One region of the Sphingomonas sp. GC_Shp_6 genome, then DNA from elsewhere that is predicted to be linked to it. Evidence: predicted binding sites of a transcription regulator. Region 1 holds the regulator's gene; the other holds the start of a gene.
What was found. Region 1 encodes LexA, which represses DNA repair genes until DNA is damaged. Its sites were predicted from a motif close to GTTCCNCNCTTGTTCT; they were not measured.
Positions count from the first base shown of each region.

Region 2: a site for LexA is predicted at 6,542-6,557, ahead of recA (recombinase RecA). Genes of this name have one in related genera too.

Region 1 covers NZ_JALNUO010000004.1:208,658-216,599, forward strand. The annotation lists gene trpC (indole-3-glycerol phosphate synthase TrpC) at 1-295, shown strand, start outside; gene moaC (cyclic pyranopterin monophosphate synthase MoaC) at 292-759, shown strand; gene glp (gephyrin-like molybdotransferase Glp) at 756-1,937, shown strand; gene lexA (transcriptional repressor LexA) at 1,993-2,661, shown strand; gene OXQ95_RS07340 (ComEC/Rec2 family competence protein) at 2,652-4,847, opposite strand; gene gltX (glutamate--tRNA ligase) at 4,933-6,351, shown strand; gene OXQ95_RS07350 (citrate synthase) at 6,372-7,655, shown strand; gene OXQ95_RS07355 (hypothetical protein) at 7,655-7,861, shown strand; gene OXQ95_RS07360 (HAMP domain-containing sensor histidine kinase) at 7,826-7,942, opposite strand, start outside.
Region 2 covers NZ_JALNUO010000003.1:22,296-30,237, forward strand. The annotation lists gene OXQ95_RS04475 (lytic transglycosylase domain-containing protein) at 1-1,258, opposite strand, end outside; gene OXQ95_RS04480 (uracil-DNA glycosylase family protein) at 1,255-2,019, opposite strand; gene OXQ95_RS04485 (electron transfer flavoprotein-ubiquinone oxidoreductase) at 2,138-3,793, shown strand; gene OXQ95_RS04490 (hypothetical protein) at 3,807-5,333, shown strand; gene OXQ95_RS04495 (4-(cytidine 5'-diphospho)-2-C-methyl-D-erythritol kinase) at 5,330-6,163, shown strand; gene recA (recombinase RecA) at 6,631-7,713, shown strand; gene OXQ95_RS04505 (glutathione S-transferase) at 7,929-7,942, shown strand, end outside.

The sequences.
Region 1 (7,942 bases):
CGACATACTGGTCGAGGTGCATAACGCGCGCGAACTGGAGCGCGCACTGAAGCTCAAATCGCGGCTGATCGGCGTGAACAACCGCGATCTGCGCGACTTCAGCGTCGATTTCGCGCGCACCTATGATCTCGTTCGCCATGCGCCCAAGGATTGCACCTTCGTCGCCGAAAGCGGTCTCACCACCCGCGCCGATCTCGACGCGATGGCCGCGCACGGCATCCATTGTTTCTTGGTCGGCGAAGCGCTGATGCGTGCCGACGATGTCGAGGCGGCCACGCGCGCGCTGATCGGATGACCGGCCTGACGCATCTCGACGCCGACGGCGCCGCGCATATGGTCGATGTCGGCGCCAAGGCGGCCACCGCGCGCGAGGCGGTGGCGACCGGACGGATCTCCATGGCACGCGACGCCGCCGCGGCAATCGCGGCGGGCGCGGTGAAGAAGGGCGACGTGCTCGCGGTGGCGCGAGTCGCCGGCATCATGGCCGCCAAGCGCACCAGCGACCTCGTGCCACTCTGCCACCCGCTGCCTCTCACCCGCGTGTCGATCGATCTCGCGCTCGACGACGGCGGCGTCACCGCGACCGCGACCGCGGCGACGGACGGCAAGACCGGGGTCGAGATGGAGGCGCTCACCGCCGTCTCGGTCGCGCTGCTGACGGTGTACGACATGGCCAAGGCGCTGGACAAGGCGATGACGATCGACGGCGTCCGTCTGCTGGCCAAGCGCGGCGGCAAGTCCGGGCACTGGCAGGCGTGACGCTCGTCCCCGTCGCCGAGGCGCAGGCGCGGCTCTTCGCCCTGTCGCCGCGCCTACCCACCGAACGCGTCGGCTTGCGCGAGGCAGCGGGCCGCTGGGCGGCGGAGGACGTGACCGCGCTGCGCACCCAGCCGGCAGCCGATCTGTCCGCCATGGACGGCTATGCGATCCGGTTCGCGGACCGGCACGGCCCCTGGCGGCTGATCGGGGAAAGCGCGGCGGGGCGGCCCTTTGCCGGCCATGTCGGCGCGGGCGAGACGGTGCGGATCTTCACCGGCGCCGGCATGCCCGAAGGCGCGGACACCGTGCTGATCCAGGAAGAGGCCGCGCGCGACGGCGACCGGGTGATGCTCGACGGCGAAGGCCCGATGACCGAAGGGCGCAACACGCGGCGCAAGGGCCTGGATTTCACCATCGGCGACCGGCTCGTGGCGGCGGGCGAGCGGCTGACGCCCGCGCGGATCGCGGTGGCGGCGACGAGCGGCCGCGGCATTTTGCACGTAAGGCGCCGGGTCCGCGTGGCGGTAGCGGCGACGGGCGACGAACTCGTGCCGCCGGGATCGACGCTTACGGGGCTGCAATTGCCCGAGTCGAACGGCGCGATGCTCGCTGCGATGCTGGCGGACCTGCCCGTCGATGTGATCGATCTCGGCATCCTGCCCGATCGGCTCGACGCGCTGCGCGATGCGTTCGCCTCGGTCGAAGCGGATCTGCTCGTCACCACCGGCGGCGCGTCGGTCGGCGATCACGATCTCGTCCGCCCCGCGCTGGAGGCGGCGGGCGGAACGATCGATTTTTGGCGGATCGCGCTTCGCCCCGGCAAGCCGATGATGGCGGGGCGGCTGGGCGACGCCGTGCTGCTCGGGCTGCCGGGCAATCCCGTTTCGGCGTTCGTCACCGCGGTGCTGTTCGTGAAGCCGCTCGTCGCGCATCTGGCCGGGGCGGCCGATCCCTTTCCGCCCACCGTTCGCACGACGCTCGGCGAGGATCTGCCGGCCAACAACGCGCGCACCGATTATCTGCGCGGACAGCTTCGCGACGGGCTCGCCTACGCGTCGTCGATCCAGGACAGTTCGATGCTGCTGACGCTGGCGCGCGCGAACTGCCTGATCGTGCGCGCGGCGAATGCCCCCGCGGCCCGCGCCGGCGACTCGGCGGAAATCCTCGTCATCGCTTGACGGCAATTTTTATGTTCCGTATAAGTTCGACGTCTGTTCTGGACGGAGGATCGCCATGCTCACGCGCAAACAGCACGAGCTCGTCTGCTTCATCAACGATCGCCTGAACGAAACGGGCGTCTCTCCGTCGTTCGAGGAGATGAAGGAGGCGCTCGACCTGAAATCGAAATCGGGCGTTCACCGGCTGATCTCGGCACTCGAGGAGCGCAACTTCATCCGCCGCCTGCCGAACCGTGCGCGCGCGCTCGAGGTGCTACGCATGCCCGAACGGCCGGAGAAGAAGGCGGCGACCAAGCCCGCCAAGGCGCCCGAGCTGAAGCCGGTGCCGCAGGCCGCCAACGACGTGATCGAGATCCCGCTCCACGGCCGGATCGCGGCCGGTGTGCCGATCGAGGCGTTCGAGGGCAGTTCGATGCTCGCGGTGCCCGCAGCGCTACTGGGCTCGGGCGAACATTATGCACTCGAAGTCTCGGGCGATTCGATGGTCGAGGCGGGGATCCTCGACGGCGATTACGCGCTCATCCGCCGCACCGAGACGGCGCGTGACGGCGAGATCGTGGTCGCGCTGATCGAGGACAGCGAGGCGACGCTCAAATATTTCCGTCGCGAGGGCGCGATGGTCCGGCTCGACCCGGCAAATCGCGCCTATGATCCGCAGCGCTATGCGCCCGCGCAGGTGCGCGTACAGGGCAAACTGTCCGGGATCCTGCGCCGCTACGATTGAGGCGAACGGCCTTCGCGGGCGCGCGGATCGCTGACACGCCAGCCGTGCCGTGCGGGCCAACGGTCCCGGCGCACGACCGTAAGCGTCGGCGCATCGCGCCAGGGGTGGCGATCGGCGGGATCGCGGACGGTCATGACCCCGCGCCCAAGCGTGATCGCCACGCCGCCGGTTTTCACGAGCACTGGCTTGTCGAGCTTCAGCCAGCGCGGGCGGCACGCCTTGGGCAACCAGCGCTCGCTGATCGCGATGTCCGCCGTCGCGCACGCCGCGATCAGCTCGGGCGCCTCCAGCCGATAGCCGCTGCGTGTCGCGAGGATGCGCCAGTGGCGGCCGGCCGCCACACGATCGGCGATGCAGGCGTCGCGGCTGCACCGGGCGTCGTTCCGATCGGACAGCAATTCGGGCAGCCCCAGCACGCCGCCATTCTCGCCGAGCGTCGTCGCGGTATAGTCGCCGGTGCGGTCGCGCAGCAGCGCGAGGCCGCCCTCCGGCGTGCGCATCGCGACATGGCGTCCGTCGCCGGTGACCAGCAGATCGGGCGCGGGCGTCGTGACCGCCCAGAGCGCGCCGATCGCAAGCGGGATGACGCCTAGACGCCGCACCCGCGTCCGCCACAGCGCGATCCACAAGCCGCCGACGATCGTCAGCGCATAGGCGCCGGTCGGCATCGCCGGCAGGGCTGCGACCGATCCCGGCGCCGCCGCGGTGGCGCGCGCCATCCACAGCAGCAGATCGAGCGACCGCGCCGTCAGCCACCACCAGGGCGCGCCCAGCCCCACCCCGTCGAACAGCAGCGCCAGCGCCTCCAGCGGCATGACGACGAAGGTGGTCAGCGGGATCGCGACCAGATTGACGATCGCGCCGTACACCCCCTCCTTATGGAAGTGAAACACCGCGATCGGCATCAGCGCGAGTTCGACCACCAGCCCGGTAAGCAGCAGCGATCCGCCCTCGCGCAGCATCCGCCGTCCCCGCGCCTCCTCGTGCGGGCCGAACAGCGCGTGGATGCGCGGATGTTCGTGCAGCGCCATGATCGCCGTGACCGCGGCGAACGACAATTGGAAGCTCGGTCCCGCCACCGCCTCGGGCCAGGCGAGCAGCACCACCACCGCCCCAGTCGCGACGAGCCGCAGCGTCATCGCTTGCCGCCCGAGCGCGAACGCCGCCAGCACCAGCAAGGCCGCCACGCAGGACCGGATCGTCGGCACCTCCGCGCCGGTGAGCAGCGTATAGCCGATTGCCGCCGCCGCGCCCGCCAGCGCCGCGATCATCGGCAGTCGGACGCGCAGCGCCAGCGTCGGGCTGAGCGCGAGCAGCCGCATCACGATCAGCATCGTCGCCGCCACCGCGGCGGTGATGTGCAACCCACTCACCGAGAGCAGATGCGCCAGCCCAGCCTTACGCATCGCATCCGAATCGTCCTGCGTGATCGCGCCCATGTCGCCGGTCGCGAGTGCGGAGGCGATGCCGCCCGCGCTGCCGGGGATCTTCGATTCGATATGCGCCGAAAGGCTGGCGCGCAGCCCCGATCCCGGCGCCCCGGCCGCCACCAGCCGCACCGGCGCGAAGCCGCGCCCGGTCGCGCCGATCCGCGCGAACCAGGCGGCTTGCGCGAAATCATAGGCGCCGGGCACGGTCGGGGGGGCCGGCGGCATCAACCGCGCACGCAGCGCCACCACCGCGCCCGGCGTCACGCCCCGGGGCGCGTCGGCGGTGGCGAGGTTCACGCGTACGCGCGCCGGCAGCGCGACCGGTTCGCCGTCCACGCCCGTCGCACCGGCGCGCGGCGCCAGCGTCAGCCGCACGAGGTCGCGCGCTGGCAGCGGCTCGACGCGCTCCACCATGCCGGCGAAGCTGGCGATGGCGGGCGCGCCGAGCACCGGGGCGGCGACACGCTCCGCGCGCGCCCAGATCAGCATCGCCCCCAAGGCCGCCATCAACAGCGCGATCGCCGCCGCCCGCGCCGCGCGCCCGCCCCGGCCGACCGCCAACGCCATGAGGCCGAGACCGAGCATCGCCAGCACCGCCGCCGTCCATGCCGCCGCATCGGGCAGCGCGTACCACGCCGCCACCCCGGCCCCCATCGCGACCGGCACCCACAAGGCGAGCTGGTCGCGCTCCGCCTCCAGCCAGCGTTCGAGCGCATCGCCCGCCCGCGCGCCGAATTGTCGGCGCGAAACGCGCATGCTAGGGGCTGCCGCGGCGAAAGAGGCCATCGATCAAACAGTCTGGGAGTAGGCGCGCTTGAGCGCAACCGATACCGATACCGGGATTGGCGGAGCCCCGTCCGCCGCCGCCCCCAACGCCGCGGTCGTCACCCGCTTCGCGCCGTCGCCGACGGGCTATCTGCATCTGGGCGGCGGCCGCACGGCGCTGTTCAACTGGCTCTATGCGCGCGCGAACGGCGGCAAGTTCCTGCTGCGGATCGAGGACACCGATCGCAAACGCTCCACGCAGGAGGCGATCGACGCCATTCTCGACGGCATGGACTGGCTGGGCCTCGCGCCCGACGAGCCGCCCGTCTATCAGGCCGCGCGTGCCGAGCGCCATGCCGAGGTCGCGCATGCTATGGTCGCGAACGGTCATGCCTATCGCTGCTACATGACCCAGGACGAACTGACCGCGATGCGCGCCGAGGCGGAGGCGGCAAAGAAGCCGCTGCGCATCCGCAGCCCTTGGCGCGACCGCGCGCCAAACGCAGCGCCCGATGGCGCGCCCTATGTGGTCCGCCTGAAGGCACCGACCGAGGGCGCAACGACGATCGTCGATCGCGTGCAGGGCGCGGTGACTGTGCAGAATGCCGAGCTGGACGATCTCGTCCTGCTGCGTTCGGATGGCACGCCCACCTATATGCTGGCAGTGGTGGTCGACGATCACGACATGGGCGTGACTCACGTGATCCGCGGCGACGACCATCTCAACAACGCGTTCCGCCAATTGCCCATCATCCGCGCGATGGGCTGGCCCGAGCCGGTCTATGCGCACATCCCGCTGATCCACGGATCGGATGGCGCAAAGCTCAGCAAGCGTCACGGCGCGGTGGGGATCGACGCCTATCGCGACGCACTCGGCATCCTGCCCGAGGCGATGGACAATTATCTGCTGCGCCTCGGCTGGGGGCATGGCGATGACGAGATCATCAGCCGGGATCAGGCGATCGCCTGGTTCGATCTGTCGGGCGTGGGCAAGAGCCCCTCGCGCTTCGATCTGAAGAAGCTCGAAAATCTCAACGGCCATTATATTCGCGAGGCGGATGATTCGCGGCTCGCGGCGCTCGTCGCCGCGCGGATCGGCCGGCCGGATACGGTCGACCTGCTTGCCCGCGCGATGCCGTCGATGAAGCCGCGCGCGGCCAATCTGAACGCGCTGGCGGACGGCGCCGCCTTCCTCTTCGCCACGCGACCGCTCGCGATCGATGCCGATGCGGCCCCGCTGCTGGAGGGCGACGCGCCGGCGACGCTGGGGGCGCTGCACGCCGCGCTTGACGCGGTGCACCACTGGGATACGGAGGCGCTCGAAGACGCGGTACGCCGGGTGGCGGAAGAGCGGGGCTTGAAGCTCGGCCAGGCTGCCCAGCCGCTCCGCGTCGCGCTGACGGGACGCAGGACGTCGCCCGGCATCTTCGACGTGCTCGCATTGCTCGGGCGCGACGAGAGCCTGGCCCGGATCGCCGACCGGATGGCTCCGTAAAGCGAGGAAGGATCACGATCATGAGCGACGCAGCCAAACTGTCCCTCGACGGCAAGGACTTCGAATATCCGGTCCTGTCGGGCACGATCGGCCCCGATGTGGTCGATATCCGCAAGATGTATGGCCAGACCGGCGCGTTCACCTATGATCCGGGCTTCACCTCGACGGCGAGCTGCCGCTCGGAAATCACCTATATCGACGGTGACGAGGGCGTGCTGCTCCACCGCGGCTATCCGATCGGCGAGCTGGCGGAACAGTCGAACTTCATGGAGGTGTGCCACCTCCTGCTGAACGGCGAACTGCCCACCGCCGACGAACTCGACGCCTTCACGGGCACGATCACGCGTCACACCATGGTGCACGAGCAGCTCGCGACCTTCTTCCGCGGGTTCCGCCGCGATGCGCATCCGATGGCGATCATGTGCGGCGTGGTCGGCGCGCTTAGCGCCTTCTACCATGATTCGACCGACGTCCACGATCCGGTACAGCGCACCATCGCCTCGCACCGGCTGATCGCCAAGATGCCGACGCTGGCGGCGATGGCTTACAAGTACAGCCTGGGCCAGCCCTTCCTCTATCCCGACAATTCGCTCAGCTACACGGGCAATTTCCTGCGCATGACGTTCGGCGTACCCGCCGAGCCCTATGTCGTGAACCCGGTGATCGAGCGCGCGATGGACCGGATCTTCATCCTCCACGCCGATCACGAGCAGAACGCCTCGACCTCGACCGTCCGCCTCGCCGGATCGTCGGGCGCGAACCCGTTCGCATGCATCGCGGCCGGCATCGCCTGCCTGTGGGGGCCCGCGCATGGCGGCGCGAACGAAGCCGCGCTCAACATGCTGCGCGAGATCGGCACGGTCGATCGCATCCCGGAATATATCGCGCGCGCCAAGGACAAGAACGATCCGTTCCGCCTGATGGGCTTCGGCCACCGCGTGTACAAGAATTACGATCCGCGTGCGACCGTGATGCAGCAGACGGTGCGCGAGGTGTTCGCCGAGCTGAAGGTCAATGATCCCGTGTTCGACGTGGCGTTGCAGCTCGAGGAACTGGCGCTCAACGATCCCTATTTCGTCGAGAAGAAGCTGTTCCCGAACGTCGATTTCTATTCGGGCGTGATCCTGTCGGCGATCGGCTTCCCGACGTCCATGTTCACCGTGCTCTTCGCGCTCGCCCGCACCGTCGGCTGGGTCGCGCAGTGGAACGAGATGATTACCGATCCCGACCAGAAGATCGGCCGGCCGCGTCAGCTCTACACCGGCCCGACGCAGCGCGAATATGTGCCGGCGGACAAGCGGTGATGGCACGCCTCCGGCCGATCCTGATCGTCATCGGCGTGCTGGCCACGCTGATGGGATTGCTCTGGATCGGCCAGGGGCTGGGTTACGTCCATTGGCCCGCCTCGAGCTTCATGCTCGAACAGCGGGCCTGGGCGGATCGCGGTGCGGCACTCGCGGTGATCGGGTTGGCGCTAATACTCGCCGCGCGCCGGATCGGCCGCCGGTAACGTGAGGGTGAAGCGCGCGCCTTCGCCGGGCGCGCTTTCCACATCGAGATCGCCGCCCATCGCGCGCGCGAGCCGCCGGGC
Region 2 (7,942 bases), on a different contig from region 1:
CATAGACCAGCGCCTTGTCGACGCGCCATCCGCTGTCGGGCGTCCAGTTGGGCGTCGGGTAGCGCGCCTCCGTCGCCGCGGTGACGCCCGCCGGGCAATTGTGCGCGAGCCATACGGAGGTGGCGGGCAGGTCGAGCGATTGCGCCATCCGGACGAGGCCGGCGAATTCGCGCGGGCTGCCGATCCGCGCCTGCTGGCGCATCACCGTGTCGGCCAAGTCGGTCTCGCCGACCTCGACTAGCGCTGCGGCGACGCGCACATTGGGCCGCTTGTCGAGCGTGATCCAGTCGGCGCCGACGAGCCCCGGGATGCGCGGCTTGTCGCTGATGCCCAGCGCCTGGTGCGCGATCTGGCCGTAGAAGCTCTCGCCATATTGCGCCGCCGCCTTCAGCCGCGCCTCGATCCGGTCGGGCCGGCCGCACACCATGTCGGCGCGCGCCGCCCAATAAAGGCCGGCAGCGCGCAGATCGACGTCGTTCGCCCGTGCCGCGACGCCCTCGAAGCCGGTGGTGGCCGCGGCGCAGTCGTTCTGGCGCCATGCCGACAGCGCCGCCACCCAGCGGCCCTGCACCGCCCAGTCGCCGGTGCCGTCCGCCGCCTTCGCGCCCATCGCGCGCGCATTCGCGTCATCGCCGGCGAGGAAATACATCCACGATACCCGCTGCTGCCATTCGGTGGTCGCATCCGACGACAGGCCGGTGGTGGATTCGAGCAGCGCCTGCGCCTCCGCACCCCGGTCCGCCTTCACCAGCGGCTGCATGCGATTGGCGAGATCGGCGGCGATCTGGTCGCTCTTGACGGTCTTGGCGCGCACGCGGCGCGGCGCGCCGTCCTGCCAGACGAGCGTCTGGGCTACGGGCAGGGGCGGCAGCTCGGTCGCGCCGCGCGCCCTGGCGAGGCGGGCGAGCGCCTCGGCCTCGGGCAGTTCGGGTGCTTCGTTCAGCAGCGCGACGATCGGCTCTGCGGCGACCTTGGGCGATCCCTTGGCGGTGTAGAGCTCGGCATGCGCGATCGCGTGGAGGGGGCCCGGCTTCATCGTGTCGAGCTGGATCTGCGCGTCCTGGAAACGGCCTTCGCGGATCGCAAGGAACGCCGCGCGATAACCGTCGCGCTGCGCCGCATCGAGCAGCCCCGGCGCCGGTTCGGCCACCGCCACCAGCCGCGTGTCGGCCGGTGTCCCCGTATCAGCGGGTGCGGCTGCCAGCGCAGGCGCGGCGACGCCGGCCAGCAACACCGCGAAACCCAGGCTGCGGATCATTCCGTCATTCCCCCGATCAGCATCTGCAAATCCTTCCAGGCTTCGGCCTTGGCGGCGGGCTTCTCGATCAGGAAGCGCGGATGGTAGCTCGCCACCACCTGCGTTTCCGGCGAGGCCAACACTCCATCCTTATGGTTAAAGGGGTGTAAACGTCCCTGCGCCTCGCGGACGGTGGTCCCGAGAAGCGCACGGCTCGCCGCATCGCCCAGCAGCAACAGTCTTTTGGGCGCGACCAGCGCGACATGGTGGCGCGCCAGATCGGCCAGCCGCGCCTCGGTATCGCGCGCCGCACGGCCGGTGGCGGGCCGGCGCGCGCAGACCGCGGCGAGGTGGACCGATTCGCGGGCGAGGCCGATCGCCGCCAGCATCCGGTCGAACAACCGCCCCGGCAGCCCGGACAGCAGCGCGCCCGCATCGCCGTCGTCGCGATCGGGGCAATCGACCAGCACCATCACCGCGGGATAAGCCGGTCCGCTCGCGGCAAGGGAAATGCCGCTCCATCCCGCCTCGGGCACGTCCGCGCCCAAACGCCATGTCAGGAACTCGGCGAGCGCCATCGGCATCGCCGGGGCTGGCGCGAGGGCGGCCGCCGTTACGGCAGGCGTGGCTGCGACAGCGGCCGCCGCGAGCGGCACCGGCGTCTCGGCCGCCAGCCAGTCGCGCGGCAGATCGTCGACGAGGCAATCGACGCCCGCGTCGCTCCACCATGCGAGCGCGCTCGCCGCCAGTGCCCGCCAGTCGCTGTTCTGATCTGCCCCCATCGGTTGCTTCTAGCTATGCGGTTGACGCCGCGGTCAATTCGCGGGCACGGCGGAACGGACAGGACGTTGCGGGCATAAGCCCGAACGACGTGAGGCGAGAGGCGCTGCGGAGACGAACATGACGACACGCGAGTCGATGCCCTATGACGTGGTGATCGTGGGAGCGGGGCCGGCCGGCCTGTCCGCCGCGATCCGGCTGAAACAACGCGCCGCCGAGACGGGCGCGGACATCGCCGTCTGCGTGCTGGAAAAGGGCTCCGAAGTGGGCGCGCACATCCTGTCGGGTGCGGTGATCGATCCGCGCAGCCTCGACGAGCTGCTGCCCGATTGGCGCACCGATGGCTGCCCGCTGGCCGAGGTGCCGGTCACCGAGAACCACCATTGGGTCCTGTCCGAGAAGGGCAAGACGGTGCTGCCCGAGTTCCTGACGCCGCCGTTCATGCACAACAAGGGCACCTATACCGGCAGCCTCGGCAATCTGTGCCGCTGGCTGGCGGGCAAGGCCGAGGAACTGGGCGTCGAGATCTTCCCCGGCTTCGCCGCCGCCGAGATCCTGTTCGACGAGGCGGGCCATGTGATGGGCGTCGCCACCGGCGACATGGGCGTGGCGCGCGACGGCACGCACAAGGGCGACTATACGCCGGGCCTCGAACTCCACGCCAAATACACCTTCTTCGCAGAGGGCGTTCGCGGGCATCTCTCCAAGGAGATCATCCGCCAGTTCGATCTGGCGAAAGACAGCCAGCCCCAGGTCTACGGCCTCGGCATCAAGGAATTGTGGGACATCGATCCCGCGCTCCACAGCCCCGGCCGCGTGATCCACACCCAGGGCTGGCCGCTCGGCGACGATGCGAACGGCGGCAGCTGGCTCTATCACCAGGCGAACGGCCAGGTGTCGCTCGGTTTCGTCACGTGGCTCAACTATTCCAACCCGTATCTCTCGCCCTTCCAGGAAATGCAGAAGTGGAAGACGCATCCCGAGATCGCGGCGATCCTGAAGGGCGGCAAGCGCGTGTCCTATGGTGCGCGCGCGATCAATGATGGCGGGTTGCAGTCGATCCCGAAGCTCGTCTTTCCGGGCGGCGCGCTGATCGGCTGTTCGGCGGGCTTCCTCAACGTGCCGCGGCTGAAGGGCACGCATGGCGCGATGAAATCGGGCATGATGGCCGCCGACGCCGCGGTCGACGCGATCCTGTCGCAGCGCAGCCATGACGAGCTGGCCGCCTATCCCGAGGCGTTCGACGCGTCCTGGCTGAAGAAGGAGCTGTCGGTCGTCCGCAACGTCGTGCCGCTGGTCAAGAAGTTCGGTGATTTCGTCGGCTCGGGCCTGTCGGGCGTCACGATGTGGCTCGAGCATTTCGGGCTGAAGATGCCCTTCACGCTGGGCCACAAGCCCGATCACGAAAGCCTGTGGCGCAAGGATCTGGTCAAGCCGCCGGTCTATCCCAAGCCCGACGGCGTCCTGACGTTCGATCGCCTCTCCTCGGTGTTCCTGTCGAACACCAATCACGAGGAGGATCAGCCCGTCCACCTGACGCTGCGCGATCCCGACGTGCCGGTCGACTATAATCTGCCGATGTTCGACGGTCCGTCGCAGCGTTACTGCCCGGCGGGCGTGTACGAGTTCGTCGGCGTCGAGACGGGCGATCCGAAGTTCGTCATCAACGCGCAGAACTGTGTCCACTGCAAGACGTGCGACATCAAGGATCCCACGCAGAACATCAACTGGGTGGTGCCCGAAGGCGGCGGAGGCCCGAACTATCCCAATATGTAGGCGCGTCCTCCTGATGCTGGGCCTGGTCGCCGGCCCCGCGATGGCGGATAGCGGTGGCCTTTCCGCCTATCTGCGCGCGCGTGCCGCGGATGCGGACGGGCATGCGATGCGCGCCGCGGGCGACTATGCGCAGGCGCTGTCCGCCGCCCCCGCCAATCCGCTGGTGGCGATCCGCGCGTTTCGCGAGGCGCTGGTCGCGGGCGACACGCCGCTCGCGCTGCGGGCGCTTGCGGTGCTGGATCGGGCGAAGGTGGCGCCCGCGGACGGTGCGCTGCTGCCCATCGCGGTCGCCGCACGGGCCGACGATGCGGTCGCGGCCGAGGCGGCGATCGCGAAGCTGGCCGGCACGCCGCTCGCCGCGCTCGCGCCCGCGCTCCGGCTGTGGGCGGCGTTCGCGCGCACCGGCGCCGTTCCCCCAGTTCCGCCCGCCAAGGACGCGGTCACCCGCCGGTTCGCCGCCGAAGCGCATGCGCTGCTGACGATCGCGAGCGGGCGCGCGGCCGATGGCGTGGCCGAGATCGCGGCGCTGGGCGGCGCGCAGGCACCGCTCGACCTGCGCATCGCCGCGGCGCAATTGCTCGCCCATGCGGATCACGCCGACATGGCGCAGACGCTGCTGCCCGGGCTTCGGCCGGATCCGGCGGCGCCCACATTGGGCTTCGGGGTGTCGCGGCTGTTCGTGCGGATCGCGTCGGATCTTGCCGCCGCCCCCACGCCGTCGCCGCTGACGATCACGTTGGTGCGCGCGGCGCTCATCGCCGATCCCTCGAGCGACCGCGCACGGCTGTTGCTAGCCGCCGCGCTCGATCAGGCCGGTGCCAAGCCCCGCGCGCTCGCCGCGCTGGACGGGATCGCACCGGGCAGCGCGTTCGCCGTCGATGCGGCGGCCACGCGCGTGGCGATCCTCGCCACCGACCAGCCCGATGCCGCCATCGCCGCCGCACGGACGCTCGCCGAACGCACCGAGGCGGGGCCGGCGGACTGGCAGCGTTATGCCGATCTGCTGATGAACGCCGATCGCCCGGCCGATGCCGCGCCCTTCTATGCGCGCATCGTCGCGAAGGATGCCGGCGGCTGGACGGGGTGGCTGCAATATGGCGCCGCGCTCGACCAGGCCGGCCAGTGGCGCGCGGCCGAGCCGGTGCTGGTGAAGGCGGTGGCGCTGGCGCCCGACCAGCCGCTCGCGCTCAACTATCTCGGCTATGCGCGGATCGAGCATCGCACACAGGTGCCCGCCGCCACCGCGATGCTGGCGCGCGCCGCGCAGTTGAAGCCCGACGACGCCTCGATCACCGATTCGCTCGGCTGGGCCTATTACCGCGGCGGCGATGCCGCGCGCGCGCTGCCGCTGCTGGAACGCGCCGCGGCGGGGCAGCCCGCCAATGCCGAGATCGGCGAGCATCTGGGCGACACCTATTGGACGCTCGGCCGCCGGTTCGAGGCGCGCTATGCGTGGCGCGCCGCGGCGCTCACCGCGCCGGCCGACGTGACCCCGCGGATCGCCGCCAAGATCGCCGACGGCCTGCCGCCCCACCGATGACGACCGAAACCGCCCCGGCGAAGATCAACCTCGCCCTCCACATCCGCCACCGCCGCGCCGATGGCTATCACGAGCTGGAAACGCTGTTCGCCTTTTGCCGCGACGGCGATGAGGTGCGCGTGGAGCCCGCCGCGGCGAACCGCTTCGCGATCACCGGCCCGTTCGCCCAGGGGCTGGCGGGCGAGGGGGACTGGGCCGACAATCTCGTCACCCGCGCCGCGGACGCCTTCGCCGCCACGTTCGGGATTGCGGGGAATCATGCGATCACGCTCGACAAGCGGCTGCCGATCGCGTCGGGGATCGGCGGCGGATCGGCGGATGCCGCCGCTGCGCTGCGCGCGCTCGCGCGGCTGCACGGTCTGGCGTCGGACGATCCCCGGCTGGTGGCGGTCGCGGGCGCGCTCGGTGCCGACGTACCCGCCTGCCTGCTGGGGCGCACCGCCTTCGGCACCGGCAAGGGCGAGGCGCTGGCCGAACTGGAGGGGCTGGCGGGGGTGCCCGTGCTGCTCGTCAATCCCGGCGTCGGCGTATCCACCGCGGCGGTGTTCGCGCGGTGGGACGGGATCGACCGCGGCGCGATCCCCGACGGCCCCGTGATCGCGCGCGCGGTGGCCGGTCGCAACGATCTGGAGCCGCCCGCGCTGGCGCTCGCCCCCATCATCGCCGAGGTGCGCGCGCGGCTCGGCGCGATGCCGGGCGTTCGCCTGGCCCGCATGTCTGGATCGGGTGCGACCTGTTTTGCGCTGTTCGACACCGTCGAGGATCGTGGCGAAGCGGCGCGGGCATTGGCGGGGCAGGGCTGGTGGATGCTCGAATCCACTTTGGCGTGAGGGGTTCGGCCTTCGCGGGATTATTCACGCAAAGACGCAAGACGCAAGACGCAAGACGCAAGACGCGAAGACGTTTCGCCTTCGACGACGATCGCCGTTCCCGGAGCGGAATGGCATCGGCTTGATCCGATCGTGGATCCGTTCGTGCCGAGCTTGTCGAAGCACGCTCTCTACAGTCATGCCTTCAAAGGCGGCACCGGCCCCTTCGGCGGAGCTCAGGACAGGCTTCGCCAAGCTCGCGGCGAACGGATCGAGGGATCGTCGTCAAACTCCAGCAGACATCAGCGCCGCAGGCCTTCCATCACCTCATGATCGCGGGGCGCTCCGCGCCGATCCCGACCTCCGTCGCGTCTTGGGGTCTTGGCGCGAAATTCTACCGTTCCCCACTTGTTCCGTGAGAACGAATGCGGTACATGAGCCTCAGGCGTTGAATGGCGTTCATACCTGCTCTAGCGAGGGAACATCCGATGGCGGCAAATCTCAAGGTGATCGATAGCGGCATGGCAGCGACCGACAAGGCAGCCGGGGATCGGCAAAAGGCACTCGACGCGGCGCTCGCGCAGATCGACCGCGCGTTCGGCAAGGGCTCGGCGATGAAGCTGGGTTCGAAGGAGACGATGCAGGTCGAGGCGATCTCGACGGGCTCGCTCGGGCTCGACATCGCGCTCGGTGTGGGCGGCCTGCCGCGCGGCCGCGTGATCGAGATCTACGGCCCCGAATCCTCGGGCAAGACGACGCTCGCGCTGCACGTCATCGCCGAGGCGCAGAAGGGTGGCGGCACCGCGGCGTTCGTCGATGCCGAACACGCGCTCGATCCGGTCTATGCCAAGAAGCTGGGCGTCGACATCGACGAATTGATCGTGTCGCAGCCCGACACCGGCGAGCAGGCGCTCGAAATCGTCGACACGCTGGTCCGTTCGAACGCGATCGACGTGCTGGTGGTCGATTCGGTCGCGGCGCTCGTCCCTCGCGCGGAAATCGAGGGCGAGATGGGCGACAGCCATGTCGGCCTTCAGGCGCGCCTGATGTCGCAGAGCCTGCGCAAGCTGACCGGCTCGATCAGCCGCTCGCGCTGCATGGTGATCTTCATCAACCAGCTCCGCATGAAGATCGGCGTGATGTACGGCAATCCCGAGACGACGACGGGCGGCAACGCGCTGAAATTCTACGCGTCGGTCCGCCTCGACATCCGTCGCACCGGGCAGATCAAGGATCGCGAGGAGATCATCGGCAACACCACCCGCGTGAAGGTGGTGAAGAACAAGGTGGCGCCGCCGTTCAAGCAGGTCGAATTCGACATCATGTACGGGCAGGGCGTCTCCAAGATCGGCGAGATCCTTGATCTCGGCGTGAAGGCCGGGATCGTCGAGAAGTCGGGCGCGTGGTTCAGCTATGACAGCGTGCGTCTCGGCCAGGGTCGCGAGAATTCGAAGACCTATCTGAAGGACAATCCCGAAACCGCCGATCGCCTGGAAAAGGCGATCCGGGCGCGGACGGACAAGGTGGCCGAGGAGATGATGGCGGGTCCGGAAGCGGACGACGACCTCTGATTTCTTTCGCCGCCGGATGAAGCGACCGAACGGCCCGGCAGCGATGTCGGGCCGTTTCGCGTGGAAGGCGGTCGCGTGAAGGGCAAAGTGGAGAATCGTCGCCACACACCTCCTCTTCCTCCACTTCCTCCACTTCGCCGGCGGGTGGGGAGAAACGATGGTGCCGCCGCTCCCGGACGGGATATGCTGAAACGATCGCAGCGAAGGACTTGCCCATGACCATCATCGT